DNA from 3 places in the Salirhabdus salicampi genome. Region 1 is predicted to be linked to each of the others. Evidence: riboswitches for the same ligand, from Rfam matches in the RefSeq annotation. Region 1 holds a riboswitch; each other region holds the start of a gene.
What was found. A riboswitch is a leader RNA that binds a small molecule or an ion and turns the genes downstream of it on or off. The one in region 1 is predicted to bind cyclic di-GMP.
Positions count from the first base shown of each region.

Region 2: linked by a shared signal. The riboswitch ahead of NLW78_RS05950 (hypothetical protein) and the one ahead of NLW78_RS02655 (HD domain-containing phosphohydrolase) in region 1 are both predicted to bind cyclic di-GMP.
Region 3: linked by a shared signal. The riboswitch ahead of NLW78_RS10490 (RHS repeat-associated core domain-containing protein) and the one ahead of NLW78_RS02655 (HD domain-containing phosphohydrolase) in region 1 are both predicted to bind cyclic di-GMP.

Region 1 is NZ_JANBWE010000001.1:503,319-514,143, forward strand. It holds gene NLW78_RS02640 (flagellar assembly protein A) at 1-1,796, shown strand, start outside; gene NLW78_RS02645 (STAS domain-containing protein) at 1,811-2,122, shown strand; gene NLW78_RS02650 (DUF5317 domain-containing protein) at 2,156-2,716, shown strand; cyclic di-GMP riboswitch class I at 2,766-2,850, shown strand; gene NLW78_RS02655 (HD domain-containing phosphohydrolase) at 3,032-5,122, shown strand; gene NLW78_RS02660 (STAS domain-containing protein) at 5,134-5,454, shown strand; gene NLW78_RS02665 (PP2C family protein-serine/threonine phosphatase) at 5,451-6,227, shown strand; gene NLW78_RS02670 (methionine aminopeptidase) at 6,325-6,537, opposite strand; gene NLW78_RS02675 (WxL domain-containing protein) at 6,600-7,172, opposite strand; gene NLW78_RS02680 (aspartate/glutamate racemase family protein) at 7,368-8,105, shown strand; gene NLW78_RS02685 (DUF2268 domain-containing putative Zn-dependent protease) at 8,338-9,120, shown strand; gene NLW78_RS02690 (zinc-dependent alcohol dehydrogenase) at 9,281-10,417, opposite strand; gene NLW78_RS02695 (spore coat protein) at 10,439-10,798, opposite strand; gene NLW78_RS02700 (spore coat protein) at 10,795-10,825, opposite strand, start outside.
Region 2 is NZ_JANBWE010000001.1:1,125,392-1,136,216, forward strand. It holds gene NLW78_RS05925 (SMI1/KNR4 family protein) at 1-206, shown strand, start outside; gene NLW78_RS05930 (hypothetical protein) at 1,050-1,244, shown strand; gene NLW78_RS05935 (hypothetical protein) at 1,259-1,621, shown strand; gene NLW78_RS05940 (hypothetical protein) at 3,601-4,278, shown strand; gene NLW78_RS05945 (hypothetical protein) at 4,315-4,590, opposite strand; cyclic di-GMP riboswitch class I at 4,697-4,785, shown strand; gene NLW78_RS05950 (hypothetical protein) at 4,886-5,851, shown strand; gene NLW78_RS05955 (GTPase) at 5,874-7,904, shown strand; gene NLW78_RS05960 (dynamin family protein) at 7,897-9,693, shown strand; gene NLW78_RS05965 (sigma-70 RNA polymerase sigma factor region 4 domain-containing protein) at 9,778-10,683, shown strand; gene NLW78_RS05970 (hypothetical protein) at 10,676-10,825, shown strand, end outside.
Region 3 is NZ_JANBWE010000003.1:92,725-103,549, reverse strand. It holds gene NLW78_RS10490 (RHS repeat-associated core domain-containing protein) at 1-6,807, opposite strand, end outside; cyclic di-GMP riboswitch class I at 6,853-6,940, opposite strand; gene NLW78_RS10485 (ABC transporter substrate-binding protein) at 7,452-8,471, shown strand; gene NLW78_RS10480 (NAD(P)H-dependent oxidoreductase) at 8,511-9,053, opposite strand; gene NLW78_RS10475 (LLM class flavin-dependent oxidoreductase) at 9,164-10,213, opposite strand; gene NLW78_RS10470 (glutathione S-transferase family protein) at 10,443-10,825, shown strand, end outside.

The DNA.
Region 1 (10,825 bases):
CTTCGTCACGAGAAAATAAACATTCCGAAAAAGCCAGTGATTGGGAAGGAAAAGCTTGGGTGCAAAATCGTCAATTATATGCTCAAGAATCGGAAACTCAAATTCCAACGGTTACTGTTGAGAAAGGCGTTACATTACTAAAAAATTATAAGCCGGTTAAGGGAACAACAGTAATAAAGCGTACCGACCATCTGCAGCTAGAAGCTGAGAGTGAAACAATTGGGACGAAATGGGATATAACAGTTGACAACCTGAAAATGAACACTATTTTAAACATCGTCCCAGGCTATAAAATTGATAGAGAGATTGTTGATCATGAACCGGCTCCAAATGTCCATATCCAAGTAAAAGAGACAAAAACGTTGATTAACGACTTAACATATGAAAACGTTGTAGAACGGTTACATGAACTTGGTATAACTAGCGGAATTAATGCTGAACAAATTCAGGAAGCATTAGTGACAACAGAACCGGGTCGATTTACAGTCGCTACAGGTAAGGAGCCTACACCAGGTAATGATGGGTGGATTGAATGGTTGGTGCAGCTTAAGGAAATGGAAGACTTAAAGGAGATGGAGGACGGAACTGTCGATTTTCGTGACTTTAAAACTTACCCTTCTGTACAAAAAGGCCAAATAATAGGTAGAATTCATCCACCAAGTGAAGGTGTTCCAGGGCAAAATGTATTTGGTGAGTCCATCCCCCCAAAACAATCGAAGCCAATCATATTTAGAGCCGGTCAGGGTATTGTTTTGATGGACGATGAGGAGCGAATTGTAGCCACCGAACACGGTCGACCTCATTTAGTTAAGCAGGGAAGACGTCAAAAAATATCCATATTACCTAAGCTCGTTCATCGTGGTGATGTAAATTTATCCAGCGGTAACATTCGTTTTATTGGAGATGTAGAAATTCGTGGTGAAATTCATGAAGAAATGACGGTAGATGCAGAGGGAGATGTCTTCCTCTTTGGTAATGTAAATGGAGCAACTGTGAATGCAGGTTATCGAATTATCGGTCAACGAAACATCTTGAATAGTAATATTTCCGCAGGGAAAAGTTCGATGTTAATGTCAGAAGTCAATCAAATTCTTGCCGTGTTAAATGACCAATTAAAACAAATTATTCAGGCAGTTAATCAGTTAACGAAAACGGCTGCATTCAAAACAACTGATTTTGAAAAGCGGGGAATACGTCCTTTATTGTTACTTTTAGTCGAAAAAAAGTTCAAAACATTTCCATCTATTGTTAAAAAATATGTTACAGTAGTAAATAAAGGAAAAAATAGGTTGGAAGATATTTGGTTAGATCATAGTAAAGCGATAGAAACTCTTTTTTCACTAGATGTGCAAAATGAATATAAAAGTACAACGAAATTAGCTGAATTGTCACAATGGACAGAGGAGTTATTTGAATTAAGTGAAATTCCATTAGAACCAAACTCATCCATCACGGTCCCATATGCAATAAACAGTACAATTTACTGTAGTGGTGATGTAAACATAACAGGACAAGGAAGTTTCCAAACGACTATTCGTTGTGGTGGAAAGTTGACGGTCGATGGAGTAGTTCGTGGCGGGCTAATCTATGCTTTACAAGGTGTTTCGTTAAGTGAAGTAGGCGTAAAAAACGGTGTGAAAACAACGATTATGGTGCCCAAAAATCAAACAATTAACATGAGGAAAGTTCATGATGGAACAACGATTGTTATTGGGACAAAGACGTACACATTTCTTGAAGAAAAAACAAATGTGATTGCCAGACTAACCGAAGAAGAAACCATCATCATTAACTAACGGGGGAGATTGCAGTGTTTGATTATGTTATCCATAAAGAAAATAACAACATAATTGCAGAAATGTTTGGGGATTTAGATATCGATTCAACAGAAGAGGTAGAAGGTCCCTTTTTATCCTCATTATTAGAGGGGAAAAATGTAAAACTAGATTTTCAATATGTTAAGTTTGTAGATTCAACTGGCATAGGATTACTAATGAAAACTGTCCAAAAATTACAAAGTAAAGATATTGAAGTGGTGATTGCAAACGTGAACGAAGACATACAGGCTGTCTTTGATATATTGCAATTGACGGAGATATTAGGAAAAGATATATTTGTATAATCGGTAAAAGTATAGAAGGAAGGTTTAGTATAGATGATTTATGAATATATATTTCTTGCATTCATAATAGCACTATTTAAAAAAGGGTCCATAACAAAATTTCTAGAAACAAATTTAACGCACCAGCCAATCATTTTATTATCTGTTTTTATACAAATTGGAACAATGATGCTTTATAACCGCGTTACGTTTATTGAACAAACGTTCTCGTTTTGGATTATCGGATCATATCTTATTTTAATATATGCTGTATGGAAGAACTTCCATTTACCAGGATTTAAAATTTTCTTTACAGGTTTGATCTTGAATTTTTTAGCGATTGTGACAAATGGTGGAAGGATGCCGGTTTCCATTGAAGCGATTGAAACGATTGGACTTGGTGACCGTATACAAGAGTTGGGAGAGGGATACCGCAAGCATCAATTTTTAACGGAAAATACGAATCTATCATTTTTGACAGATGTGATTCCAATTGTACAGCCATTTGTATATTGGCAGATGGTCGCCAGTGTAGGTGATCTTCTTGTAACTGCTGGTTTATGTTGGTTTATATATAAAAGAGTGACTAAAGACCCAATTCAAAATCATTCATAAAATGTTATCATAGAATTGGGGGTACAGAGACTTATGTTATTGTAAGAATTTTTGAAAAAGGCAAACCTATTGAAAAATGGGGGCGCAAAACTAAGGGCCTAAAGTCACGTGACTATGGTAGCCTAGTTACCAAAAACTGAGGTGGTGATACCTATGAAAAGAAAAGCTTTCTTTTTGCTAACTGTAATTGCTATGGGTCTTTCTGCAGTAGCTAAGTACCCTTGGTACCCATAAGTCTCACTTAATTAATTAAATGTGATTATACTTATGTCTCTGTGCCCCCAATTGTGTAATAAACAAAAGGATCGATGCTAAATGCCACTAAAACTAAAATCTTATATATATTCAGTAATATTATTGGGATTAGTCCTACTTTTATACAGTGGAATCAATTTTGACTTCACTTACATATTACCCGTTTTAATTTTTGGTGTTGTGGCTGGTTTCCTTGAGAAATATATGGTGGAGCTTCCCGATGGTAAATTCTTCTCCGGTACTTTAGCAATCTCCATGATTGCAGTAGTCTTCTTAGGTGTTTATGAAGCGGTATTTGTTGAATTAATTGCTTTTCTCATTGGGCTCTACTTTATTAAAATTGATATTATAAAATCTTTATATAATGTTGCACAATATATTATCTGTATTTTTGTAGCTGGTTTTATTTATACGGCTCTCCCTACTTCCGAAAATATGTTTACGTTAACAGATATACCTTATATGATGATTGCTATTGCAACATACATTTTATGTAATCAAGTGTTGTTATCCGTTGTTTTATCAACACTTCATCAAAAACCATATATTCATGTTATGGCTGAACTCCTACAGTATGCCTTTTTGAATTACTTAGTCACAATTGCTCTTACGATTCTCTTGGGAACAACATATCATTTTGGGAATGATATATTAGCATTTATAGTTACAATTTTTGTAGTTTTGTTCTTTTTATCATTACGTTATGCTTTTAATCTATTTATTAAACTGCGCAAAACATATTTAACTTCTATTGAAACCCTTACGAATATGAAAGAGAAACAATTGTCACTCCAACCAGGTCATTCAACTAGAGTTGGGCGAATCGCGCGGCAATTTGCAGAAGAACTAAATCTATCGCAAGATGAGATTGATCAAATACATTATGCTGCTCTTTTTCATGATATAGGGAAACAACATATTAAACAGGAGATATTCATCAAAAAGGGCCCCCTTACAATTGAAGAGGAAAATGAATATCGCAAACATGTGGATTTTGGTGCGGAAATTGTACAGAAAATCTCAGGAATGGATAATGCAGCAATCCATATCATGCAACACCATGAACAATGGGATGGTAAAGGCTATCCTAAAGGCCTGAAAGGAACTGAAATATCATTAGGTGCTAGAATAATAGCATTAGCCAATTTATATGATCGGTATATGTATGATGATAAAGTGAAAAATCCGAAAGAAGAATTTAAAAAATTAAAAGGTAAAGAACTTGATCCTAATCTAGTGGATAAAGCTTTGGAGTTGTTGGAATTTTCCAGAGGATCTGTTTTATTACCATCAGAAAATGAATTTAAGGATACAATCATAGAAGAGATGGTTATAAGTAAAACCCGTGAAAAGTTATATCAATCTAGCTTATTAAATAATTTCGGTGCTAAATTAATTGCAACGTATGATGGAACGTTTAGGGACGAAGATGGAAAAGAAATTAGTATACCAGCACAAAATTCAATATTAAAACTAGTAACAAATGCGATCAAAACAAAGCGACGAATTCGAGACTTTGTAGAAGGCTCAGGAAACATATATGATGTCTACTGTGTCCCAACTGGTCAAAGTTGTCATATTATCTTATTTGATGTGACATATGTATTAGAATATGAAAATAAACAAGAGAAAAGAGTTCACAGTTTATACCGTGAAGTGATATATTCTGTTACCTCAGGTAAACTATTACTATTGCAAGAACATGAACTAGAGACGATAAATAATGAAAATGTTATAATGGAACAAATCATTGAAGATACAAAAGATATTGTTACTTGTCGTCAACAACTTGACGTCTTACTTGATGATTACAATTTAGATAAAAAACGTAAATTTCAATTGCTACTATGTACATCAGAGGCAGCAACAAATGTTTTAAAACATGCGATGTCTGGTAAAATGGAAGTTTCGATTGTTGATAATAAAATTAGAATTATGGTAAAGGACGAAGGAAGCGGTATAAACATAGCTGATTTACCAAAATCGACATTATTATCTGGATACTCTAGTAAAGTGTCGCTTGGACATGGATTTACATTAATATTAAAATATATGGACCAAGTTATGCTCCATACGAACTCAAAAGGAACTACATTGATAATGGATGTACATCTGGATGAACCTGCATCCATCGAACAAATTGGACAATAAGGGGTTATATTATGTCTTTTAGTATCGAGGTTGAAAAAAAAGAAAAAGAGGTTCGCCTATACTTAATGGGTGAGTTAGACATCACAACTATTGCCGAGTTTAATGACAGTTTGAAGCAAATAGAAGACTGTGAAAAAGTTGTTATCGACTTTTCAAAAATTACGTTTATGGACTCAACCGGCATTGGATCCATAATGGAAGTCATTTACCTATCGCAATCAGAGGGCTTTTCGTTACTATTTGAAAACTTAAACGAAGAATTACAAGAAGTATTTGAAACGGTTGGTTTGTTTCAACTCCTGAAAGTCGTTCAAGGGGAGAATGGGGCATGATCAATAATCAAAATGGCTCCTTGTGGGATGAAGCAACGTTACAACGCGAAATAAAAAATGCCCAAGATATACAACAAAGATTGCTCAATGCGAACGCACCAACAATTGACGGTGCAACCCTTATAGGTACTTCCATCCCTGCACGTCTAATTGGTGGGGATTATTATGACTTCTATCGTTTAAAGAATGGAAAAGTACGGATTATTATTGGTGATGTAATGGGGAAAGGAATTCCTGCTGCTATGTTAATGATATTAACTAGAGGAGCCTTTCGAAGTGCATGCGAAAGCACTGACAGCCCTAGTGAAACATTAGAAGCAATGAATGATGCGTTATATTCTGATTTAAGAACATTACACTCTTTTGTTACTGTTTTTTGTGCAGATTGGGATCCAACAACTAACACACTCTCTTATGCAAATGCAGGACATAATTTACCCTTATGGATACACAATGATTTTATAAGGGACTTGCCTCGGTGTTCAGGTATTATGTTAGGTGGATTGCCAAATCAACAATATAAAGAAGAGGAATTACAATTAGGAAAAAAAGACACTGTATTCTTTTATACCGATGGTATCGTTGAGGCCATGGACAAAGAGGGAAATCAGTTTAAGCGTATGCGACTCATTGATACACTTGATGAAGTGAAAAATCATGATGCATCTCAGATTAAAGATACCGTTTTAGATGAAATCGAATCGTTTACACAAGGTATCACTCAAAAAGATGATATAACTTTGATTGTTTTTAAAGTCCAGAAAGAAGACTAAACATAAAGTAAGAAAAACGAGCTTTTGTTATAAGCTCGTTTTTCTTATGGGCTTTTAAATATCTGAGATTGAAAACCTTGAACATTTTTTCTTATGGTTAAGTTAGTTGATTAGCTGACCAATCGGTATAAGAACCACTACCATTACATCCATAACAATCATAAGGTGGGGAATAAAAGGTTTCAGTTTGGACCAGCATATGAAATCCTTTGCCACGACAATCTGGACAAAGCCCTTGTTCTTCATACTGGGATAATCTTTTTTCCTTTCTTTCCTGATTCCATGCAGATAATGATTGCATAAATCCCATCAAATCACCTCGGAAAAGCTTTTCCATATTTTGCGTCAAAGGTCATAAAAACATACATATTGTTATGGGCCTTGCTGAATATGCCATGTGAGCGTGAAGTCATACTCAACACTGCGATCTGTTTCTGGAACTTGAATACGTAATGAATCATTAGGAAATTGAACGGTAGTAATTCCCATTCCCTCATCCCTCTTAGCTGTAAGCAACGTTACAGGCTGGCCATCGTTCAGTGGAATAAAATTCGACTGGAATAGCTGTGGTAATGTACTTCCATTAGATGTTACCATTACTTGTTCATTGGATAATTCTATTTTCGCTTTATCTTTGGGTATAGTTTCATATGTACCATCATCAAAGTGGACCGTAACTGGACTGCTCTCTACTTGTAAGTGCCATCCTTTCCCGCTCCCTGTAGCATCAGTAATCAGTATTTCCCCGAAATTGGCGTATATATAGGACTGGTTATCATGTGTAGAAAAGTTATTGGGTGAGGAGATAACCTCAACATCTAAATTGCCTGGCAGAATTTGCACTTTGGTTTGATCAGAAGTTTCCGTATTGACCATTATAGAGGGACCAAAGCTACAAATTACGATAACAACAGGAATAAGTAAAATATAAAATCGTTTTTTCATAATGTTTACACCTCGTATGCTTATTTATTAATATATCGACCTATACAAAAAAAACTATATGGATAGAGGGGAGTTATAAACAAGCAATAGTTGGAAAAATACCAAAAATGCTAAAGGGGTAATAATTTAGACAAACGTAACAAACGGATATATATAGAGTCCAAAATACATTGTAGATAAAAGTAGGTGAATTTTTTGATATACTACGCGAAAAAAAGTCAGGTCAGTTATGGTGAAGTTATCGGTATCATTATGATTGATACTTATGCCCCGTTTATTCCCGGTGATGTCGGAAATGCCTATACGTTTTCATTTCCTGTAAGATATGAAGTTGTAAAAGGATTAACAGTTTCTAAAATTGTTAATTTAGACGAAGCTTATTACAAACCTATATTGGAGGCAGGTAAAAACCTTGTAAAGAATGGGGCTAAAGCGATTACTGCTGATTGTGGTTATATGGCAATGTTTCAAAAACGATTGATGAAGGACTTAGGTGTACCTGTTTTTTTAACGAGTTTACTGCAACTACACTTTTTGAAACATTTGATTAGTGATGAAGAAAAGATCGGCATCATTTGTGCAAACTCAAAAACGTTAGATGACAAATTATTAAATAGTATTAATATAGATTCATCATCTTTTCCAATTGTTATAAAGGGTTTAGAAAACAACAAGCACTTTTATGACTTTGCGATTCAAGAAACAGGTGAGTTACATTTTGAGCAGGTAAAAGAAGAAGTCGTTCATACTGCATTGGAGTTACAAAACGAGAACCCATCCATGAAAATTCTTTTGTTGGAATGTAGTTTATTACCACCTTACGCAAAGGCAGTTCAGGAAGAAACTGGATTACCGGTATTCGATTATACAACGATGATCAACTACGTATATAACTCATTATACCGGACGGAATTTACGAAAGGTATTCTTTAGTTATCGTTTGCTATATTGAATTCGCAAAAATCCTAGTATAAAAAATATTGAAATTTAGATAAGGTAAAGCAACATACGAAACATACGGTCCAAACCAAATTGAGATGGCTTAAAACAGGTGCTTCAAAGTATCCGTTTTTTATCGTCAATTAACTTTATATTTTGCTTGTAACATACACAATTCGTTCAGCATACTTTATCTCACCACGGTATTTGTAAGGGAGTGGTGGGGTTGAGCGTAATCAATACCGACGAAATGTTACTCCAATCTTTTGATGATCCAATAGACATTTGTGAAAAATTAGAAGACTATTTTGATGGTAAGACGGCTCACGACATATATCAATATTTAAAATTGCATGGTATGTATATCCCTTATCGAAACGGTATCGAAACTGTTAAGGCATTGCAAAAAAAGCAAGTATGGCAAATTGTTTCGGATGAGGAGAAAAAGTTACGTAAGATTTGGCGAGGACCAAATATTCCTATATTTATTTTTCTTGCAGACGGAAACAATCGCAAAATAAGGAAAGAGTTTAACGGCAAATCAGGGATAGCGTTTAAAGATAAATTATTTTTATTTTTATCAAAAACAAATACAGAAACAGAAATTAAAGCTCTCCTTACACACGAATATCATCACGTTTGTCGGGTTTCGGCCTATGCAAAGAAGGAAAAGGATTACGTTCTATTAGATTCAATTATTATGGAAGGCTTGGCAGAACAGGCTGTTTATGAAAGGTATGGAAAAAAGTATATGGCGTCATGGACTACGTATTATACGGAGAATGAGTTAAGTGAAATGTGGAGGAAATTGGTCCGTCCTAATTGTCAGTTGCCGACATTACATCCGAAACATAACACTCTCTTGTATGGACTTCAATTTTATCCAAACATGTTAGGGTATTGTGTTGGTTATTACTTAGTAAAGAAATACCAAGAGGAGAGAAAGTTAACGAGCAAACAGTTACTTACAATTAACGCAGATGAATTTGCAAAAAAACTGAAATCGTAAAAAAGTATATGGTCCCACCGATATCGAACTTGTCTTTCGGATAAAAGTAAAAAGTTAATAAAACTGTACCTTCCTAAAAGATAAAGAAAACAGGCTACCAAATTCATGGAGTAGCCTGCTTTTTTATGTAGGAAACCTTCTACTTGGAGCAAGGTTTCTGTTAAGGTTTAAGAACGACTTTAATACAGTCTTCTGTCTTTGTATCAAAAATCTCGTACCCATACTTCGCTTCATCCAATGATAATGTGTGTGTAATGATATCGCTTAAGTCCACTTTACCTGAAGCTACCAGGTCATGTAGAAAAGGGATATAATGAATGACAGGGGCCTGTCCAGTTCGAATATTGACATTCCGTTGAAATATATCACCAAGTGGAAAAGCATTATAACGAGATGCATACACACCGGTTACTTGAATATTACCGCCTTTTCGAACAGCTTGACTAGCCATTACTAACGCACTCATAGATCCGCCATGGAGCTTTAGTCCTGTAGCTAAAAATTCTAAATCAGTCATTTTACCGTCCATTCCAACACAGTCAATGACTATATCAGCTCCACCTTTCGTCATTTCATGTAAATATGCACCAGCATTTTCATAATCCTCAAAATTGACAATCTCCACGTTGTTTGTACGTTTTGCATGTTGCAACCGATAGCCAACATAATCTACAGCAATGACCCTTTTCGCTCCTTTTAACCATGCAAATTTTTGTGCTAATAACCCCACTGGACCGCATCCAAGGATAATAACGGTATCGCCTTCTCTCATACCAGAATTATCAACACTCCAATATGCAGTAGTCCCAGCATCTGAAAGTAATACTAGGTTATCATCATCAACTTCACTATCATCTGGTATTTTGTAAGGAGTGAAATTTCCGTATGGAACGCGCATATATTCTGCTTGTCCCCCTGGATAACCACCGGTTGTTCCAGAGTATCCAAAGTATGCACCCATCTCTCCGTTATCATTAGCATTATCACATTGGCTTTCCAGTTCATGTTGACAAAACCAGCACTCACCGCAACTTACATTAAACGGAACAACGACACGATCTCCTTTTTTTACTTTCGTAACATCAGGACCAACTTCCTCTACGATTCCCATTGGCTCATGTCCAATAACATAATTTTCTTGGACGTTCGGAATCATACCATGAATAAGGTGTAAATCAGAACCACAGATAGCCGTGCTCGTTAATTTGACGATAATGTCATCAGGATTTTGAATGTGAGGGGGTTCCACTTCTTTTACGACGACTTCTTTTACGCCTTGATACGTTACAGCTTTCATATTTATCTCTCCTCAGTCCATTTATTTAGGTGGGGTAGGAAATAACCCTTTCCGATTATGGTTTTCCGGAAATAATGTAAGATTAGCTATATCAATTGCAGTTTGTGACGATTTTAAATCAAGGAGTTGCTGTTCATCCAAGTCATACGGATGGAACCACTTTTTTTCCATCATTAATTCGATGATCTCGGTTTGATAATCAATAGCAGCTTCCATTTGATTGCGAATTGTTGTTCTAACTTCTGGACTAGCTGCCTCTGTTAGTGCAACAGAATAATTTCGAATGGCTTCTTTTGTGGTGATTAATAAATCAAGTGCGATAGCAGAATCGATTTTTTCTGGCATACCTACAGCATTAATAGGATCTAGATAATCTTTCATGTTTTCACCTCATCGATTTTTTGCGAA
Region 2 (10,825 bases), 620 kb from region 1:
TGAATGTAAAATTACCCAAATGGTACATCGAACTTTATACAACAGTTCCTTTAATTGGTGCAGAGTTTGGAATTCAAGAAGATGAGCCAATTGAGGATTATGATGGTGTTTCTCATATGATGTGGGGGAGTGTGGACGATTTAATTGAAGAAAATATCGAATACGAACCTGGAACATCAGCATTAAAAGACGGATACGTTATATAGCCAGTTGCTCTCACGGAAGTGGAGACCCCATATTTATCAGACTGAACTCTGATGAGCCAGGAGTATATCGTATATATCACGATGATTTCACAAAATCTCAATTAGCAGAAAACCTAGTTTCATTGTTTAAAAATGCAAAAATTTAACGCAAAAACTGCTGTTGCTTATTGAGCTAATGGGGTGCGATGCTTGAAGAAGAAGTATTGAAACGATAATGTTCAGCGTGTGGAGGGAACATAACTTTATTTATTATTGTCAACAAATTATAAAACTAAACCCCTTTCGAAATGATAAAGATTGTTTTGTAAAGATTCCGTTTGTCTTCGGTTCATACAGCTAATATTTCCTTTCAATCGTACATAGGTATAGGTAATAATGGATAAGAAAGGAAATTTCTGAATGTACGCCTTTATTAAAAATATTTATGTTGGTTTAATACTTCTTTTCACTTCTTTGAATAGATAGTTATGCATTTGATTTATAACATCACATGTTTTTATCCTTGTTATTTCTATTATTTTAAAATTTTAGTTAATAATTTCAATTTCAATTATGCAATGCTCATTAAGTTACGGCATATACACGGTAAATATTGGGGCCATTTTCGTCCACATCGATAAATACTTAGAACCCGCAATACACCGTAGGGATCGACGGAAAGTTGAAGAACGGAGAAAATTAAAGTAAAAAGAGATAATTGCACTATATAAGAGTTAATCTTTGATCAATAATGTCAAAAAACAATTGATAATGATTGTGGTAAATGTTACCATTACTCATAAAATCAACATCTTTAGGGGTTTATATCTTACCTATAAGGTAGGTGTGGTGGGAATACCTATTATGAAAGAGGATGGAGAATTTGTTCGATTTGGTGAACGAATTAGTCTAAAGGATGTGGAGCTAACAGGCTACTATTTAATACATGAATACTGTTATAACGAGATTATCTTAGTAAATTGGACGGGAAATCATGTAACAGTGCAAGATGACTTGGTTTACAACGAATTCGTTAGACCTTCTTTTCCGGAATTTTAATGTGGGGTGGGGAGATGAATAAAAACTTTTTAGGTGTTGTTATTGTCGGAATTTTAATTCTATTTGGTATAGGTATCTATTCAAATTCAATTCCTAAAAACGGCGATACTATTAAGGTAAAAGAGGAAACACTCGGGGCTATATCAGAAAGAACACATTATGATTTTGCTCAAGACGCATTAGATAAGGATTTTCACATCCAACAACTTTTACTTACGAAGTATATAGATGAAGGAAGATTTGTCGTCCTACTAAAAGGAGACACAGTAGTAATTGAAGACTGGGACTTTGATAGTCGTTATGACTTAGATATAGCAAAAGTGTATTCGGATTACCACAATGAAACCTTACTGGTACCGAAAGAAGACTTACGTTGAGGGTATAAAAATTCCCATGTTTCTTTCTATATTAGTGACTTATATATTTTATAATAGGTATATATGAGGGAAACGAAATGGGTTTTGACGCATGGAAATTCTTAGCGTTCTTTGGTGTGCAAAAGGTGTAGAACAGGCACGAAGGGAAATTATATTATGCTCATAATATCAACAACTTTGGTAAATGATACCATCACTAGTGAAATGAATAGGTTTTGGGGTTACATATCTTACCTATAAGGGATACTCTACTTAAATTTAAATACCCACTGTGTTATAGAGACTCTATTCCATAGTGGGTGTTTTTAATTCACTAAACACCTGAAGGATATAATTTAAGTTTTTTTACAATAGCGAGTGATGTACGGACAATGCTTACTTAAGTTAAAAAAGTGATTAGCATAAAGATTACTTCTCATTTTTGGTTGTAAAACAAACAATAAAAGATGAGTAAGGTTGACCATTTCGGCAAACGTAGTTTCTGACTAATCCCTATAGATATTTAATAAATGAGTAGATGAAGCTATTAATATCGAGGGATATTATTATTTACCGAACAATACACTTAATTGGACTGATCACGATTTGTATGAAAGGAAGCTGTAAAGGAAATAGAATTAACGCATATTAATGAAAACTATTTTGATATTACGAATGAGGTATACCGATTAATAGAATTTTAATGTAATATTCTAAAAAAGTTGCAACATATAGCAAAACAAATATATGGAATCATAAAGAAGCATTGGACTTTATATTTGAAAATAAACGTGATCGGATGAGTGAATTATTGCCTATGTGGAAAATGTAATTAAATCAAAAGGGTACATAGTGAAGACTTCTAATCAAAGGAAGAGCTAGATCTTTAATTAAAGATTTAAACGCTGTCACACCTAATACTGGCAGAAGGTGGAGAGGGTCCGGAACCCTTGCGAAGACTATTGATAATAATATTTTCACAATAATATTATACAGATTAAATAAATTTCTTTAAGTGTTTTACTCAATCACTCAATCGGGTTCTTTACTTGAAGTAGCTATAGAGAAGTGAAATTGCGACAATTTACAAGACTAAAGATCTTTAGTTAAATAAAAGAAATTAATAGAAAAATTGAACTCTAATAATATTTAATAGTTCAACAAGGTCGTTCCCTTGATACATAATTTCTTAAGAATTAGTAACGTATTTATGTAAAAAGTAATGTAATTTAACGCAATATGAATTTACACGAGTATCGGAAGTTAAAGAAGTTATCCATGGCCCTTATACTGCATACAAGAATAAACTGTAGAGTTTATCATAGAGATTTCTAAGGGGAATAGGGAAGGTATTCATTATTTTTACATAAATACCACTAATCAACTTGTGAAATTTGAACCGTGGGATGGAAGAATAGTAATTAGGTTATTCTATGCTGATAATAATTATAATGATAAAGATTATCAATAGAAAAGAGAGGCCCTCCAAACCAATAGAGAGCCTTTTTATATATAAAGCCTTTTTACAATCAGATTAAGGTACGACCTACAATACGAGTCAGTAAAGGACAGTTTTTATGGAACAGCCTCTGTTTTATCTAATTGAGCTTATAATACAGATGAAATGACTAGAATTTACCTAGAACATTTCCCAGGAATTCGCAATTTATTATTTAAATCGGATTTTAAATAAATTAAGATTGTTCACATAATATAAAAGAGTTGATTTTCGATAACCTGTGGACAGTATTAGACAATTGAATTGGGATAAGTATGCCCTTTTCGAAAATGTCTAATATTGTCTCTATCAGAAATCAACTTTTTTTTACTTTTATATCTCTTTTTTATAGCGAGTACGCCATGAACCTGAAATTCAGGGTAGCGACAGTAATAGTGATGAAGGTGTGAAAAGACACTTATAGCCGCTTATGTAAGGAAAGGGTAATTTGACGATAGATTTTTTAATGCAATTTATGGTACTGAAAAGGAGCGATGATTTTATGCATGAACTAGTTATAGTATTAATCGATAAGGAGCAACTGAGTGAATATAAGCTTAAATCTTTACTTTCTACTTATGAGGCAAATAAATATCCAAATGAAATATCTTGGGAACGAGAATGTGAGTGTGTAGGGAAAGAAGCAAGACGAAAAGCACATAAAATTGCTAAAGATGCTATCGGCTGGCTTGGGGACAAGCATAAAGAATTACGTAAACAAGCACGTATTACAGGTCATTTTAACAGCTTAGAATGGGAGCAATTTCGACAAAAGTGGGATGATATATATAATATCACGTACAAGAGTCACCCCAAACGATATACACCTGATTTGGATTGCTCAGTGTGCAACGGTATTGGTTGGTATATGGACAAACTTGACCTTCATGAAAGATGGGATTGGTGGGTGATTGGTGGCCGATGGGATGGATTACTCACAGGAAAGGAAGATATTGAACTGGAAAACACGTTAGAAAATAATACGATAGAATTTCAGGATTTACCAGATGGGTTAAATCCGTTATCTTTTATTACCCCTGATGGCATGTGGATTGATGATCCTTATCACACGATACTCGGAGATCAGAAAAATGAAAAAGAACTATGGAAAAAGGATATACAGAAACTTAAAGATACATATCCAAACACATATGCAGTAGCGGTAGATATCCACTATTAATATACCGTTTACATTAACTTGGTTATGAGTTCATCATTAACTAATCATATTTCTACGAATAGTCCTTACAATATAAAAAATAATACCAATAAAGGCTAAGAATGGAATGATAGCACCTGGTTGTGATATGAAGAGAAATAGATACATTAAGCCAATTCCATATAAGATTAACCTTCCAATTCGTTTAAAGGTTAAGTAAATGTTCATTGATCCGAAACTATCTTTTCCTTTTACTTTATCTTTAATTAGTAATGCACGTAAAGCATAGATAAGAAGAGCGCCTCCATAAACTATAAAAACAGTTATTGCCATTGTCCTCCGTCCCTTTCAAGGTTAAAAAATCATTAAACTATTGTTTAATGTATTAAAATTTGGTAAATTTATAGTACATTAGTTATATTTAACCATATAATAAAAATATTGTTTAGGGCAAACTTATTGAAAAATAAGGACGCAAAGCCATGGGTCTAAGGTTGCATACGTAACTACGACTGCCAGGTTGCACATTTCTTTAAAGAGGTAGTCCCTAACATTTTTATGTTGGGGACTTTTATTATGGATTTAAACAGTTAAAAAAGTGAGCTTAAATATTAAGGAGTGAAAATATATGTCACAGAAAACAAAAACAGACAGTAACCAAAGTACTAATGTTAATGATGTATTTGATGAAACTGAAGAGAACCTATATATTGAATTCCAAAAAATCGTTGAACATTTAAGTCAAGAAATTACCAGAAATGTTATGGCATCAATTGTATCAACACCGTTAGACGAAATATATAAGAAGTATGAAACATATATTCCCAAGCTTGAAAATTCAACTGAGAAGATTAAAATTGTATCTGATCAAATGTTAGAAACAAAACAAGATTTATATCAAAACATCTCAAAGCTTATCTTAGAAGTGAGTAATAGAACAATAGAAGACACTGTATTCACAAAATTAGAATCAATTAAAAATGAATATGAAAAGCAACTCCCTCTGATGGACAAAAATTCTAATGAATTACAAAAATTAATTAAAAAAATACAAGATACAAAAGTCGAATTATTTAATAACACTAAATCCATAATAGGGGAAGTTAGTAATAAGGTGATAGAGGAAGAAGTTTTAAAAAAATTTGATGAATTATATAAACAGTATGAAGTTCAATTACCAAAAGTCATAGAAACTAATGACCATATTGATAAATTGATAATCGAATTAAATGAAGCTAGAAAAAAAATATACTCGAATGTGAATGATCTCTATGATTCGTTATCCGATAAAATTGTAGATACTGTTAATGAAAAACTTAATGTGATTTATCAAAAATACAGCAAAAAAGTAGAAGAGCTTGATCAAAAACATGAGAGCTTACAAGAAGTAAATAGAGAGTTAAATAACACAAAAGTTGAGTTGAGAAGAAACGTCAATAATTATAAGTCGGAAATAGGTGCAATGAAAAAAGATATTGAATTGCTCCAAAATAACACAAATAAATTAAGAGAAAGCTTAGAGGAAAAATTAGATTTTCAAAATAAGATAATAATAGGGTTAGGCATAGTTGTGATCATTTCACTAGTTATCTAAGATAAATTGAAAGGAATTAATAATGGTTAAGCATAAAAATCAAATGAACACCTCTAACAAACATATAAAAAATTTAATATCTATAAAAAATAGACAGTTACTAAAGTATAGAATGAGGAATCATTTTCATGCCTTACAGGAAGAAATAAATAATACAATTAAGAAAATAAATTCGCAAGTCAACCATGAAAGTGCGAAACTAGTACACCCTATGCTGCAAGATTTAACAGCTCTTAGTTTTAAAATAAAAGAACTAACAGAAGGATTAGATAAGAAATTCGAATTATTTATCGTTGGTATGGGTAATTATGGAAAATCCACTTTAATCAATGCATTACTTGAACAGAATGTAGCTGATATGGATGTAAGACCAAAAACTTGGAAAGTTGACGTGTACGATGCCACTCTAAATGATGGGAATTGTTTAATTGTCTATGAAAATGGAGAAACAGATTACAAGTCTATTGAGGAGACCAAGCATTTTATAGATGAGGAAGAGCAAAAAACAAAACTGAGTAGAAGGACAGTTAAAGCCGAGTTAAAAAAAGTCTTGCCTGAATTAAAGACAAAAGAAGCGATTAAAGAAACGGAAGAATATCTTAAAAAAGAGTTTTTATACCAATCAAATGTAGTTGAAGTAAGATGGCCAATAAAGACTAACTATTTATCCCAAAAGTTTATGGTTGTTGATACTCCGGGTCTTGTTCAAGAAAACCTTTCTGGAGAGACAATTGTAAGTGTACAAAAATACTACCATAAAGCAGACGGAGTTATCTGGATACTTGATGCAACTAAGTTGGCTGCAAAGAAGTCCAAAGATATGATTGATGAACTAGAAAAATCATTAAAAAAAATCGGTGGAAAGACGGATAATATAATTACAGTTTTAAACCGAATTGATTTAGTAAGAAGAAACGGTGGAAAAGAAGCAGAAAACAAGGTTTTAACTGAAGCAAATAATGTATTTGGGAAACATTTTAAAAACTTTATATGTATATCCGCGAAGCAGGCTTTGGATAGTATTACTAATAATGATGGACAACAGAAAAAAGAGAGTGGTATCGAAAAACTAATTCAAGCTATAAATGCAAATTTCTATGAAAATGCACAAAAAATCCAACTTCAAAGTAGAGAAGTAGGGATTAAACAAATTTTACATAACGCGACAGATAATTCTTTTCCATTAAAGTTATATTTAAATAGATTGAGAGATGAACAACAAAAATATAATGATAGAAAAGAGTCTATTCTTTCCAAATATAATACAGTTAGGAAAAGTTATAAAAACAACCTGAAAGATATAATAGATACTTTTCTTCAAAATACTGAAATTCGTATAAATAATCATGCTCAAGTATTATTTGAGTTGGAGACTGACCATGAAAGAGAAAATTATATAAAAAATTACCTCTTCTGTCTTGAAGAATTACAACCCGAATTAGAAAATTTTCATAAATATTGGATCAACGAAATTGAAAGCTTGATGAAACAATTAGTTTATGAAGTAGTCTTTACAGAATATCAATATATTGATACAGACTCACTAAATAAAATGTTTGAAGATATTGATAAAGTTTCTCAAAGCAACCTGTCGTACAAACTTAATTCAACAACTTTAGAAACTGATGATCTGAGTTTTGTGTCGGGTGCAGGCTTTGCTGCAATTGGTGGGTTAATCTTTGGACCAATTGGTTTATTACTTGCAGGTCTTACAAGTGCTCTAGGGATTAATAAAGGAATAGCAAAATTGTTTAAAAGCGGTGGATTAAAAAGGGACTTAAATAAAGCAATAAATACACATGTAAAGGATGTGAAAAATTCAATCCTAGAGGATCTAGATTTAAAAAAAGAAAAAGCTAAAGACAACGTATTAAAAGATCTTAACAATTCTTTTATCAACCTACATGGTTCTTTTGAATCAAGTATTGAAATAGAAAAGTCCTTGAGTAATTTATATGAAGCTTTTGAGAAGCCACTTGTTTATCCGGACATAAAAACGATATTAGTTAATGACAAGCAAAAAATAGGCAAATTGAGGTGTAAAAATGGATAAAGTTCAAAATATAATAAAAGCTAAAGAGTCAATGGATCAATCTCCTTTAAGATATAAAATAAAAAATAACTTAAAAGCGCCTTTTGAAATAGATGAAAATTTTCTAAGGGATGAAGCTGATAAAATGAATAAGTTAATAGAAAACATGGATTCATCATTAAGGGTTGTTATAATGGGAGAAGTTAAGGCTGGAAAATCAACACTTTTAAACGCATTTTCTGGAAGTAATGTTTCTCCAACAGATATTGCAGAGGCAACAGGTACAATTATAGAAATTAAATATAGTCCTAAAGAATACGGAAAAATTACTATGGATAATAATATAATTGAGGATAATCCAGATGTAATCTATTCCGAATTACAAAATAATAATAATAACCAAAAGTTTTTTGAGAATTGTATTAGTGTTGAGTTTGGCTTCCCGTTCACAAACTTAAAAAATTTCACATTGGTTGATACACCGGGCTTAGAAACTATCACTGAAGAAAATTCAAACCGAACAAAAGATTATATAGCTAATACAGATGTTGTACTATGGGTTTTTAATGGACATCATCTTGGTCAGGCAGATATTGAAGAAGCATTAATTGAAGTAAATCGTTTTGGTAAACCAATTATAGCAGTCATAAACAGAATAGATGAGATGGACGAGGATCCAGAAATTCTAAAAGAATATTTAGATGAAGAAATTGGGATGTTTGTTGAAGAAATCATACCTCTCTCTGCTTATAAAGCTAACAAGGCAGTACAATCAAATGATACTAATTCATTAAAAGATTCAGGATTTACTCATTTGATGGAATACATTAATAGTAATATAAGTTCAAATTCAGATGAAATAAAAAATGATGTAATTATAAAATCAGCTAAAGCCTTATTAAATAGAGACCTACTTATCCATGAAGAGTATATAAAAACACTTGGCTTTATTCAAGAGCAAGTGGAAAGGATAGATAAAAAGATAAATATGTATAGTGATAGAATTCATAAGCATATACTATACCAGTTCGAAACATGGTATAAAAATGAATTTCTCTCAGTTGAAAGAGAAGATCTTAAAAACAAAATTAAACAATCTGGAATCTTTAATTTAAAGAATGATAAAAAGGAAGTAGATTATCAGCTGCAGTCTATATTTTCAGAAGAATATATATCCGAGAAACTAAATAAAAAAATAAATAATTTAGATGAACTTTATATTGATGAGTGGAAAGAAGCTGTTGAGAAGGTGAAAAATGAGGTTCAGATAGAACTAAATGAATTTAAAAATGAAGCTGAGAAACAATTAGAATTGAAACTTAATAATAACTCTGGATTAAAGGATGGAGAGTCGGACTTATTAAGTGGTGCTTCAAAAGGGGCATGGTTAGGCGGAGCGACTGGGGCTGCCTCAGCATTTTATGCAGCAGCATTAGGTCCAGCAGCCACTACTGTTACAGCAGGTATGGCAGTAACTGCTTTTTTACCTCCCATGTTGTTAATTGGTGTAACAATTGGAGCAGTTTCTTCCGCTTTAAAATTCAAATCAGAAAAAAGCTTAGCTGAGAAAAATATTGATGATATTTTTATAAGTGCCAAAGAAGAACACAAAAATGAACTCTTTAATTCAATAAGTGAAAAATATATAAAGCAAAATGAACAAATTAAAGAAAATATTAATTCCTTAATTATTAAATCATTTTTGAACGAAGTAGAATCTGAAGAAGTAATATCTTTAAAAATTCAATTAGAAAAATATCTTTTTGAGACTAAAAAAACCATCGAAGAGTTTAACTTAATTGAGGCTTAACATCAAAAAATTAAAAAAAGTTAAGAATAAACCTCCTGGTTTTTGGAGGTTTATTCTTAATGTTAAATAGATGGAGGCTTATATATGAATAGTGTGACGCTAGCTGAGTCGTTACTAGTAATGAATAAGGAGTCATTAAGATTTTATTATACATTAGTACATGACTCCAATATTGTAAAAATGTTAATTCCCTTTGCAAAAGAAAAAATGAATAAAAGTGGTAAATCAGAAATAATGGAAATGGTTAATAAAAAAACTAATAAATATAAATATACTCCTAATTCTCATTTGCACAAAATGCTATTGAGAGAGTTCGAGGATTTATATAAAATTCCATATAGAAAATTATACACTAAACAGGATGCAGCAGATCAGTGGGATAGAATTATCAATGCTATGTATTATGAAATGAAAAAGAAAAATAAGAAGTTTGCTGCTTATACTTGTAACGAAAATACTCCTATTGAGCAAATTATAAAGTTTCAAATGCATAACTTAATAGAATCGATAGAAGATCAAGAGCTAACTGATGAACAGTTACATCAAATTGGTGATTCTTTAGAAAAGTTTCTACAAGAATTACCCGAGAAACAACAGAAGCAAATTGCTGAAAAGTTAGGAATTAACGAAATAACCAGTTCTTCAATTCGTCAGTTAATTGTCACTAATGGGTCGGCAGTAGTTTTTGTTGCAATTGTACAAGTTGCAGGTTTTGCATTTTATACAACATTAACAACTATAATAGCCGGAATATTTGGTTTAATAGGTATAACCCTCCCATTTACAGTTTATGCAACATTGACATCCGCTGTTGCAGTTATTGCTAATCCGTTATTTGTCATTCCCACTCTTCTTATAGGAGGTGGTGGAGTTCTTAAATGGCAAAATAATAAATTGAGGCAAGCGATTGCACCAGTGGTTATAATGCAAATAATGCTTGGCGCTAATCCGACAATGAAGCCAGATTGGGAGGCTTTTTTAGATGGATAAGGAACAATGGAGAACTTTTATTAATTTATGGGAATCCGGGGACTATGATAATGCAGTTAAATTACCTCTTGAAAATCAAGAACTAGGAAGTAGCGCGGTAATAGATAAACTATTTAGAAAGGATTCTTCAACTTCTACTTTG
Region 3 (10,825 bases), on a different contig from region 1:
TAAATTAGCTTCTCTAGTACCCTTAGCACTCTTCGTCTTCGACAGCTTTGATCCTGCTTTTAGTGCTGTCTTTGCTGCGACTTTTGTTGTTCCGCCTGTGAATACGCTTGCTGCTGTGGCTGCCCGTACGGCTGGGGTCAGTTGTTCACCTGTGACGAGGTCTCGTCCAGTGATCACTTCTACGCCACTTTTCACATTACTAACGACAGGTATTAGATCTAACCCTGTTGAAATGGCCGGGGCCGCCTTTTTTACGGTCTTCTTAACAGATGAAGCAATTTTACTAAAGAACCCTTTTTTCTTTTTTTTCTGTTTCGGCTTCGTTACGGTTTCGGCTTTTGGCTTAACCGTGTTACGACTATATCCATACGATGTGGCTTTTCTTGATGTTTGAATACTGGAGCCGACCCAGTTTTGATTATAACCATAGGAACCACTGTATGCGGTTGGCGTTGAGCCCGCCATAAGATTAAAGGACGCACTTCGCTCTGCCCGTATTTCTTCTGGTGTTGGTGGTGCCGGCGTTGGTTCGGGTTGTGGATCTGGCTCAGGTGCTGGTGTCGGTGTTGGTTGAGGTGTACTTCCTCCTCCACTTCCTGGATTTGCACCCCCGCCTGTATCTCCTGAATCATCGCCCGAACCTGTACCTCCACCATATCCTGGAGGAACACACTCATATGAATCAGGATCTATAATTAGGCATCTACCTGTTGGATCTGTGTATGTTGCAGGGTTGTTATGTGTATATGTGTATCGGTTTGTACTTGCCGGTAAATCAGTCCATCCTGTGAACGTATCTTTTGTTGTAAATCTTCCTTCACTAGGACTATACCATCTCGTTGCGTAGTCCATTAATCCCGCTTTAGCGTCATACGCTTTTCCTGTATATCCGTGTGCATTAAAAGGGGCTGCCATTTCGTTAAACATGTTTCCAAATGCATCATAACGATACTTCATGACGAGTTCGCCAATTCGGTCTGTAACATCCATTACATTACCTAGAGCATCTTCCTGATAGTACATTAATCCACCACGTGTTCGTATGTTGCCTTCATAACCTGCTTGTTTACGACCATGGAAGCCAAACATCTTTCTTGCTAACATTTGGTCACCGGAACTATAGTATTGAGCTATTGGTTGTCCATTTTCGCCATATTCATTTAATAATGTACTTCCATTATATAAATAGTGAGTAGACTCATGGAATGTAGCACTTTCATATCGCTTTTTCAAACCATTCTTTTTCCCTTGACCTCGATCGATGGCGTTAATAGGACCTTGGCCTATACCATTCGATAGTTTGTTAATGTCATACTCTGTTTCATGACGTGAAACTTTACGGCGTAACGCATCGTACTCATACTCTACTTGTGACCCATCAGCATAATAAACACCTTGTAAGCGATTGTCTGTTGTATATTCATATTTTATCGTACCTGTTTCAGACGCTTTTTCTATGAGATTACCATTCTGATCATAATAATAATTATGGTCATTTACTTGAACTAGTTGGTTATCTTCATTGTAATGATATTGTGTAAAGTCCCCATCTGCATTTTGCTGGATACGGTTCCCAACTGCATCGTACTGATAGGTGACACGCTCAATCGGCTTCTTCACATAATCAGGTGATTCATAGCTGGAGTCCTCTGTATAAAACTTGTTCCACTTCGTCGTTTCTCGGTTTTGTTTCGGTTTATTCTCTTTCCCTTGATTCTTCCTTTTATCTTCTTCATTTACATCCTGTTCTTTCCCTTGTTTCTTTTGCTTTTGTTCACTGTCCTCTTTATTAGATTGGTTTGATTGATTTTTATTTTTCCCGTTATGAGCTTTTGGCCCCTTGTTTTCGGCTGATACAGTTATAGTAAAAAATTGAAATACATTTTTCCACATATTTTGAAAGAAGTTCCCAACACTCTTGAAGAAGATTTTAACCCCTTCTAATGTCTTCGATACCAATCCTTGCTTCGGTTCCTCTACATCATTCTCATTCGATTCATTTGCTGCCTCTAATGTTGGCTCAGATAAAGCGCCCTCAATTTGATCTATCTCTTGACCTTCTTCGTCTGAGTAGGACTCTTCATCAATCGTTGATTCAACATTATCTTCACCGTTTACAGTGGACGTTTCATCTACTTCAGTAGAAATTACTTCATCTTCGTCATCAATTTCCTGATCTTGAACTGGTTCCTCTAACGTGTCTTCTTCATTGGAATCTTCATTTGATTGATCCAATATTTCTCCTTCCTGTTTGTTAGTTGGGTCCGATTGTTTTGAAGTATCTTTCTTCTTCTCATTAGGTGGTGTATAAGACGCATTACGTATAGATTCATTTTTTCCTTTCGGATATATAGCTTCTTTTAGGCGGTAGACATCATCATAAGCAAAAGTAGTTGTTGCACCATCTTCTTCTAGAATTGAGAGACGATTTCCTACTTTATCATACGTATATTGGTAGGAAGATTCGTACTTTTCTCCTTTATGACGAAGTAATTCGAGCTGTCCGTTTGCATCATATTCATATGTTGATGTAACACCATTTGGTCTAACGATAGATAAAGGATCTCCGAGTCCATTATACGTAAAGGTTGTCTCATTCTCATCAGGATCAGTGAACGACGTAACTTCATTACGATTGTTATATTGATAGAGAAAAACTCGGTCTTCTGGATCAATTAATTTCGTTTGATTCCCAACTGCATCATATTCAAGTTGTACAGACTTGTTAAACTTAGATTCTTGAATAGATGTAATCCGGCTTAAAGCGTCATATTTGTACGTTTCGGTTACAGCAGGACTAGCTGCTCTAACCATATTTCCATTTGGATCATATGAATAGGATAACTGTTCATTTCCTAGGTCTATATTCGTAAGCTCTTGTCGTTTGTTATACGTGTACGTAATCTCATTTCCTATAGGATCTATTTCCTTTTTCAAATTTCCAATGGAATCATAAATATATTGATGTACACTTCCCCGTGCACTTATTTCTTTTACTAGCTGACCGACTTCATCATATTCCCACTTCGTTTCATTTCCATTCGCATCTATCATATTTGTGGGTTGGCCCATAGCATCATAGTTGTAAGTGATCATTTCACCCAATGCGTCAATGATCGTTTCTACGTTCCCTAACTTATCGTAGGTGAATTTCGTTTGATTCCCTTCTGCATCCGTTATTGTCGTTATATTTCCTACTGCATCATAAGTATATGTAGTTGCGTACCCATTAGGGTCTTCTTCCTTAATCAGCCTATGCACAGCATCATATACATATCGATGCGCATTGCCCTCTTGATCGACGTAACGAACCAGATTCCCCGCAGGGTCATATTCGTAAGCCTCTGTATATTGAAGAGGATCTATCGTTTTGATCAGCTGTCCTACTTTATCATAAGAATAAGTTGTTGTTGCACCATTTTCATTTGTAACAGATGTAATGTCCCCTAATTGATTATAAGAGAACTGAATTTTATTTTCGTGTGGGTTTGTTATAGATGTTAGTTGGTCATAACGATCATAATCATACTTCCACACTTCTCCCGCCTTATCTGTTACAGCTTTCAAGTTATATTCATCGTCATAAGCCAGTTTCGTTACATAACCTTCCCGATCTATAATTTTGGTTGTATTTCCTACTGCATCGTATGAATAAGATATAGATTGTCCTAACGCATCTGTAACTTTTATTAAGCGTTGAAGGGCATCATATTGATACGATGTCTTATCTCCTTGCGCATCAATGACAGCTGTACGGTTACCATAAGCATCGTATTCATAAGTTGTTGTTTCTCCTAACGGGTTCGTTTCAGCAATTACATTTCCAACGAGATCATATTGTAATTGTGTTATACCGCCATTAGGTGCAACAATTGACTCAATTTGACCAATCCCATTGTATTCATAGGTTGTAACCTCTTCTAATGGGTTTACGATTTTCGTTAGTTGATCTAAACTGTCATATTCATACGTATAAGCCTCTCCAAATGGATCAACGACCTTCACTAAACGTCCCCAGCCATCATATACATACTTAGTTTCGTTTCCATTTGGGTCTACAAATGAAACTGGTAAACCTTCCTGATTATATGTATATACAGCTTTTGACTTTAATGGGTTTGTAATCGTCACCTTATTGTTTTCATCATCGTAAGCAAAAGTCGTTGTATAACCTGCCTCATTCGTCGTACTTGTAATTCTGTTCCGTTCATCATAGGTAAACGACTCGGAGTTGTTTAATGGGTTCGTTACTTTGATTACGTTTCCCATGTCATCATAATGAAATTGATAGATTTGACCAGATTGTGTGGTAAAACTATCCATTAGTCCGAGCTCATTATAGCTATATGTTGTCTCTTTCCCGTTTGCGTCTGTCTCAGATATTAGCTGTCCTAAACCATCATATGAAAAGGTCGTTATATATCCTAAGGGGTCTATAATACTTAATACATTTCCAAGCGCATCATATGTGTATGTGGTCTCTTCCCCATCTGGGCCTATTACCTTTGTCAGTTGCTGCAACGCATTGTATTCATATCTCGTTACATCACCTAAGGCATTCTCTTCTTTCGTGACATTGCCGAAATCGTTATACTCATATTTCGTTTCTGCTCCATTGGGTTCTACACTCCGCAGTAGGCGACCAACGGAGTCGTGTTCCAAAGTAAAAGTATTCCCATCTACATCTATGACTTCTTTCGGAAAACCATTTTTATCATAACGATAAGTTGTAAATAACGTATCATCTCGGTATATTTCCGTAATTAAACCTTGCTGGTTATATTCGTACGACCACGTTTCGTACGGTGTCGTATGTGTTGTCACATTATTTAAACTATCGTATTCAAAGGATTCTTCCATTATTCCGTTACCAGTTGTATGAACCAATCTACCTAAGTCATCATATTCGTACTGGACGTAGTAACGGGATGGACCTTCAATTCGAGTTAATTGACCCATTGCATCATATTCGTACGCAAAAGTAGCATCATTTGGTGCCAGTTTTTCTACGACTTGCCCTTTTTTATTGTAGGTATAACGGGTGGAGGAACCATTCGGCAACTTCTCCTCAACTAACCTACCATGACCGTCATATTTGTACTCAATCACCTGGCTTTTTGTGTCTGTTACTTTAAGAAGGCGATTTCTCTCATCATATTCATAATGAGTAGCAGCTCCGTTTGGTAATGTGTACTCAATTAATTGCCCGACTTCATTATATTTATATTTTGTAACATTCCCTTTAGGATCAACCATCTTGCTTAATTGACCATATTGATCATATTCGTAGTTCGTCTCATGCTTGTCCCCATTTATCGTCTTCGTCAATAAACCACGAGCATCATATTCAAAGAACTCCTTTGATCCTTGTGGGTATGTTAATTCGATAAGATTCCCAGCCTCATCATATTGTCTACGCCATATATTTCCGATCTCGTCTTCTGTTTTTATTGGCAAATTTAACTGATCATCATACGTTACAGATGTCTCTTCACCTAATGATGATACCGTGTTTGTTATATGATGATTTGCATCATAAGCGTATGTAACTGTCTCATCAGGTCCTACAACCTCTTCTAAACGTTGTTGGTCATCGTAATGATATTGATAGACATCACCATTAGGAGCCACTTTCTTCGCAATTTGCTCCTCGTTGTAGTAGTAGGTCGTCTTAGCTCCTTCACCGTTTGTTTCTTCAATTTTATTGCCTTGATAGGAATAATGGTACAGGTAATCCCCTTCGTGTAGTACCTTTGTAACTTGTCCTCCGTTATAACTAATTTCATATGTTCCTTCGCCAGAACGGGTAATAGATACTAATTTTCCATTTTTATATGTATAAGTCTCCAATGTACCATCTGGATATGTAACGGTTTGTAATAAATCATTATCATAAGTATATGTTGTTTGCTGTCCAAGTGGATTGGTCATAGATGTAATAAGACCATTATCATATTGAAAGGTTAATTTTCGGCCATCGTCACTCGAAATCGATGTAATGTTTCCTGAATGGTCATAACTAATCGATACTTCATTCCCTTGACGATCGTGGATAGCAGTTATTTTCCCAGCCTTTGGGTCTGCATTTTCCCTCCATGATGCTTTATATCCGTAAAATGTATAGACGGTGCCATTTGGCATCTCTACTTCATACTCATCTTTACTTACACGCTTTAATTCGGCTACATCATTACCTTCTGTCGTGTAGTACCCCTCGTCTAAAGGGTAGTAGATACTTTCATCACCATCGTACTCATCTACCATTAACTCTTCATCTTCTTGATGATATATATAGTTTACAACTGTGCCATCGGGCCGAAATTCGGATATATTGAAGTCCTCAAACATTTCAATAGAGTGAGCATATGGAAAGTTCCACCCATAACCAAAGGCAGATTTATCATTTTGGTGTTTCGATTGATATAATCGTTGAATCGTAATTGGAAAGCCGTATGATGGTAAAATAAAATCATCCGCTTGGTAATAAACATCCCCCTGTGGTAAGCGAACAAATTCATTTAAATAAGTAGATTGTAATTCCTCTGGTAAATCACTTGGTTCGACTCCCCACATTTGTGGTGGTTGTGATGGGTCTCTCCTTTCCCCACTTGAAGCAAGGGCGGAAAAGTTGTCTGTCCCGCTGGGAGGACCTCCAGGCTGTGGTAGCCAAGCATCTAGACCAGGACCGAAAAATATTTCCGGTGTTGCTGCATTAACATTCAATTTGTTTAAGCCTGGTACAAAGCTCGTCGCGATTAATAAGAAAGCTAAGAAACAAATAAAAGTCTTGTAAAGTAATCTTTTCAAAATGTTCTCCTTTCCTCCAAGTCAGAAAGGGCTTGTCCATTTGTATTCGGTAACCCAGCCATCATAGTAGATTTACTACCTTAGACCCGTGGCTTTGCGCCCTTAGTTTTCACTAAGTTTGCCCTTTCGTTATGGATTTACATTGATTATGAATCTATATTCTTATAAGTTCTCTTTGATGTTACCAATAATTTACTTTTTATTGAATGGTCTTTTATACTTAAAAACCTCCTCCTACACCCATTTTTATAGAACAAACTCCCTAACAAATTACATATATTGGATTTTTTATTAACTTCTATATTTTTTCTTACCATCTTGAGTGTAATATGTCGCTAAAGCTCTAAATTAGGAGTAAATAGATGAATAGCTTCATAAATGAGTCCTTTTGTATGATGTCAATCACTGAACGAACGAGATAGCCTCTCATCATGTTTTAACCGGAATAATGCATAAGAATGCAATTTGAGTTTATGTTTTGAATCTTATAAAATTTTTTAAGTAACAGTTCGTAAGGGGGGTATGCTGATGGTTCACTTCGTTAGGTATAACAGTATACATATCTTTATGTTACTAAACACGAAGTTAACTACCCATCAGCAAAAGCAATAGGAAACTATAAAACTACTACATTGGAGGATGTTATGAAAACAACGACGAAAAAGACTATCAAAACGATTTTATTTACGTTATTAATTGTTGCATTAACAGCTTGCGGTTCAGAAGAAAGCAATTCAAACGGACAAAAGAAAGAGGAAATTGTATTCGGTAATGGAGATTGGGATAGTGTTCGTTTTCATACCGCTTTAGCTCAATATATTGTTGAAAATGGATATGGTTATGAAACAGATGCAGTAACTGGTTCTACTCCTATCACATTAACAGGCTTAAAAAATGGTGATGTAGACGCTTATATGGAAGTATGGACTGGTAACTCTTCTGAACTATACGATGAAATTATCGAAAGTGGAGAGGTAGTTGAGCTAGGCGTCAACTTCGACGATAATGCTCAAGGATTTTATGTTCCAACATTTGTCATTGAGGGTGACGACAAAAGAGGAATAGACCCAATTGCACCGGACTTGAAAACGGTTGCTGATCTTGCAAAATACCCGGAGCTATTCCAAGACCCTGAAAATCCAGATAAAGGACGTATTATGGGTGGACCATCCGGATGGGATGCTACGATGATTATGGAAGAAAAAGTAAGTACTTATGGGTTAGATGATAAATATAATTTCTTTAAACCTGGTTCTGCTGCAGCATTAGCAGCTTCAATTGAAACGGCATTCCAAAAAGGTGAACCATGGGTTGGTTACTATTGGGAACCGACTTGGATTACTGGTAAATATGACTTAACGTTATTAGAAGAACCTCAATTCTCCCAAGAAAAATGGGATAATGGCTACGGTAGTGAATTTCCACCGAACGAAGTGGTTGTAGCAGCTACACAATCTTTACCAGAAAGAGCCCCTGAAGTAGCACAGTTTTTAACGGATTATCAATCAAGTAGTTTATTAACAGCCGAAGCATTAGCATACATGCAAGAAAACGATGCGCAAATTAATGATGCTGTTATTTGGTTCCTCGAAGAAAAAGAGGATGTATGGACGACTTGGGTTGACGAAGAAGTAGAAGCTGAAGTTAAAGATTCTCTTCAATAAATAAGGTAAAAGGTTGGACTATCATTAGTCCAACCTTTTTTAATAGGAATTGTAGTGAAACGAATATGGCGCTTTCAAATGTTGAACATATTTATTCGCATGTTCAATAAGTTCTTCCGTCGTATCTATACTTTCCTCAAATGTTTTAAATATAGGGATTGTTTTTGCTCGAATAAAGTTACAAGTAGCGTAAAATGGAGCTAAAATTTGTTCGATTGTAAACCGGTGAAGCCCATCAAATCGATACTCTTCAGGAGTAAAGGCTGAACTTATAGCAACCCCAAGCTCCTTACCCCGAAGGGCAAAGCCCTCTTTAAAAGCCCAGCCACGTTCCAACACTTCATCAAACCATTTCTTTAAAAGAGGGGGATAACTATACCAATAGTTTGGAAATTGAAAGACAATACGATCATGCTCTTCTAATAATTGCTGCTCTTTTTTTACATTAATTTGCTCACGAGGATAAGTACTGTATAGGTCATGAACCGTAATGTTTGGCTCGTGATCAATAGCTGATTTTAATGCCGCATTTAGCCTTGAATCTTGTAAAGATGGATGTACAACGATAACTAATACTTTCATACATTCCCTCCTACTTCCTTTAAACACAATATTACTTAGTGATAACTACTGCTATTTTGAGAAAGAAAACGGACCCCCAAAATACATGTTGAGAACATTTTGCAGTACTATTATTGACCACTTTCCCACTTGGAAATTTCTTCACGAACCCGTGGAGCAACCTCTTTTCCGAGTAATTCAATTGACCTCATGACATCCTCATGAGGCATTGTTCCGAGTGGACAGTGCAACATAAATCGTGTAATACCTACGTTTTTACGTAGATAAATAATTTTTTGTGCTACTGTTTCTACATCCCCTACGTAAAGAGCTCCTTCGAAACTTCGCGCCGCATCAAATGCTGCTCTATCATAATGACCCCATCCTCTTTCTCGACCAATTTCATTCATCACTTGCTGAGTGGAAGGGAAAAACTGGTTCGCTGCTGTGTCAGTATCTTCTCCTACAAAACCGTGGGAGTGAGATGCAATTGGAAGCTTTGATACATCATGACCAGCCTGTGCAGCTGCTTGTTTATATAAACGAACAAGCGGTTCGAACTGTAATGGACGTCCACCAATAATGGCTAATACAAGAGGCAATCCTAAAGTTCCAGCACGAACAACAGATTGTGGGTTTCCTCCACTTCCGATCCATATTGGCAATGGGTCTTGAACTGGACGTGGATAAACCCCTCTATTATTGATAGCAGGTCTATGCTTCCCTTTCCACGACACCATTTCCGCATCGCGTAACTTAAGTAATAACTCTAGCTTTTCATCAAACAACTCTTCATAATCATGCAAATCATATCCAAACAGTGGAAAGGATTCAATAAATGAACCTCTACCCGCCATAATCTCGGCTCTCCCGTTAGAAAGCCCATCTACAGTTGCGAAATTTTGAAATACACGAACAGGATCGTCAGATGATAAAACAGTGACGGCACTTGTTAACCGAATCTGTTTTGTTTGAGATGCCGCTGCCGCTAAGATGACCGCAGGAGACGAAGCAGCAAAATCCTTTCGATGGTGCTCCCCAACCCCAAATACATCCAGTCCTACTTGATCAGCCAGAACAATTTCCTCGACAACTTCACGAATTCTTTGAGCGTGACTAATCACTTTTCCTGTCTTTGGGTCTGGAGTTGTTTCAACAAAAGTACTTAAACCTATTTCCACAATAAATCCCCCTATTTTTATTTCGTCTATTCTTCGAACTATAGTATCGCAATTTTTGTTTAATAAATCCATGAATTTAATTTATCTTACCTTTTTCGTAACAAATTGACGGAAAGGTTTACATATTATAACCTTATAGAAACTTGCTTCTTCCCTATTAGAAAGGATGATTGCCTTGATACGTAAAAAGCCTGCCGAGATTAGTAAAGATGGATCTTTCAAACGGCAAATGAATCAATTTACAACCCCCTTTGGGTCGAAAGTTAACGAATTGCCAGTGGAACCGAAACGTTATCGACTAATTTGGTCACCGGCTTGTCCTTGGGCACATCGCGCTGTCATTGTACGGAGAATTTTAGGTTTAGAGGACGTAATCAGCTTAGGCACAACGAGTCCAATAAGGCCAAACATTGAACGAGTGGATTGGGAATTCGCGTTAGATGAACACGGTGTTGACCCAGTTTTAGGAATTACATATTTAAGTGAAATTTATAAACATACTGATCATCAATATGATGGCAGACCTACTGTACCTGTCATCGTTGATTTGAAAAAGAGGAAAGTAGTTAATAACGATTACTTTAAACTGACAAATTACTTTGAAACCGTATG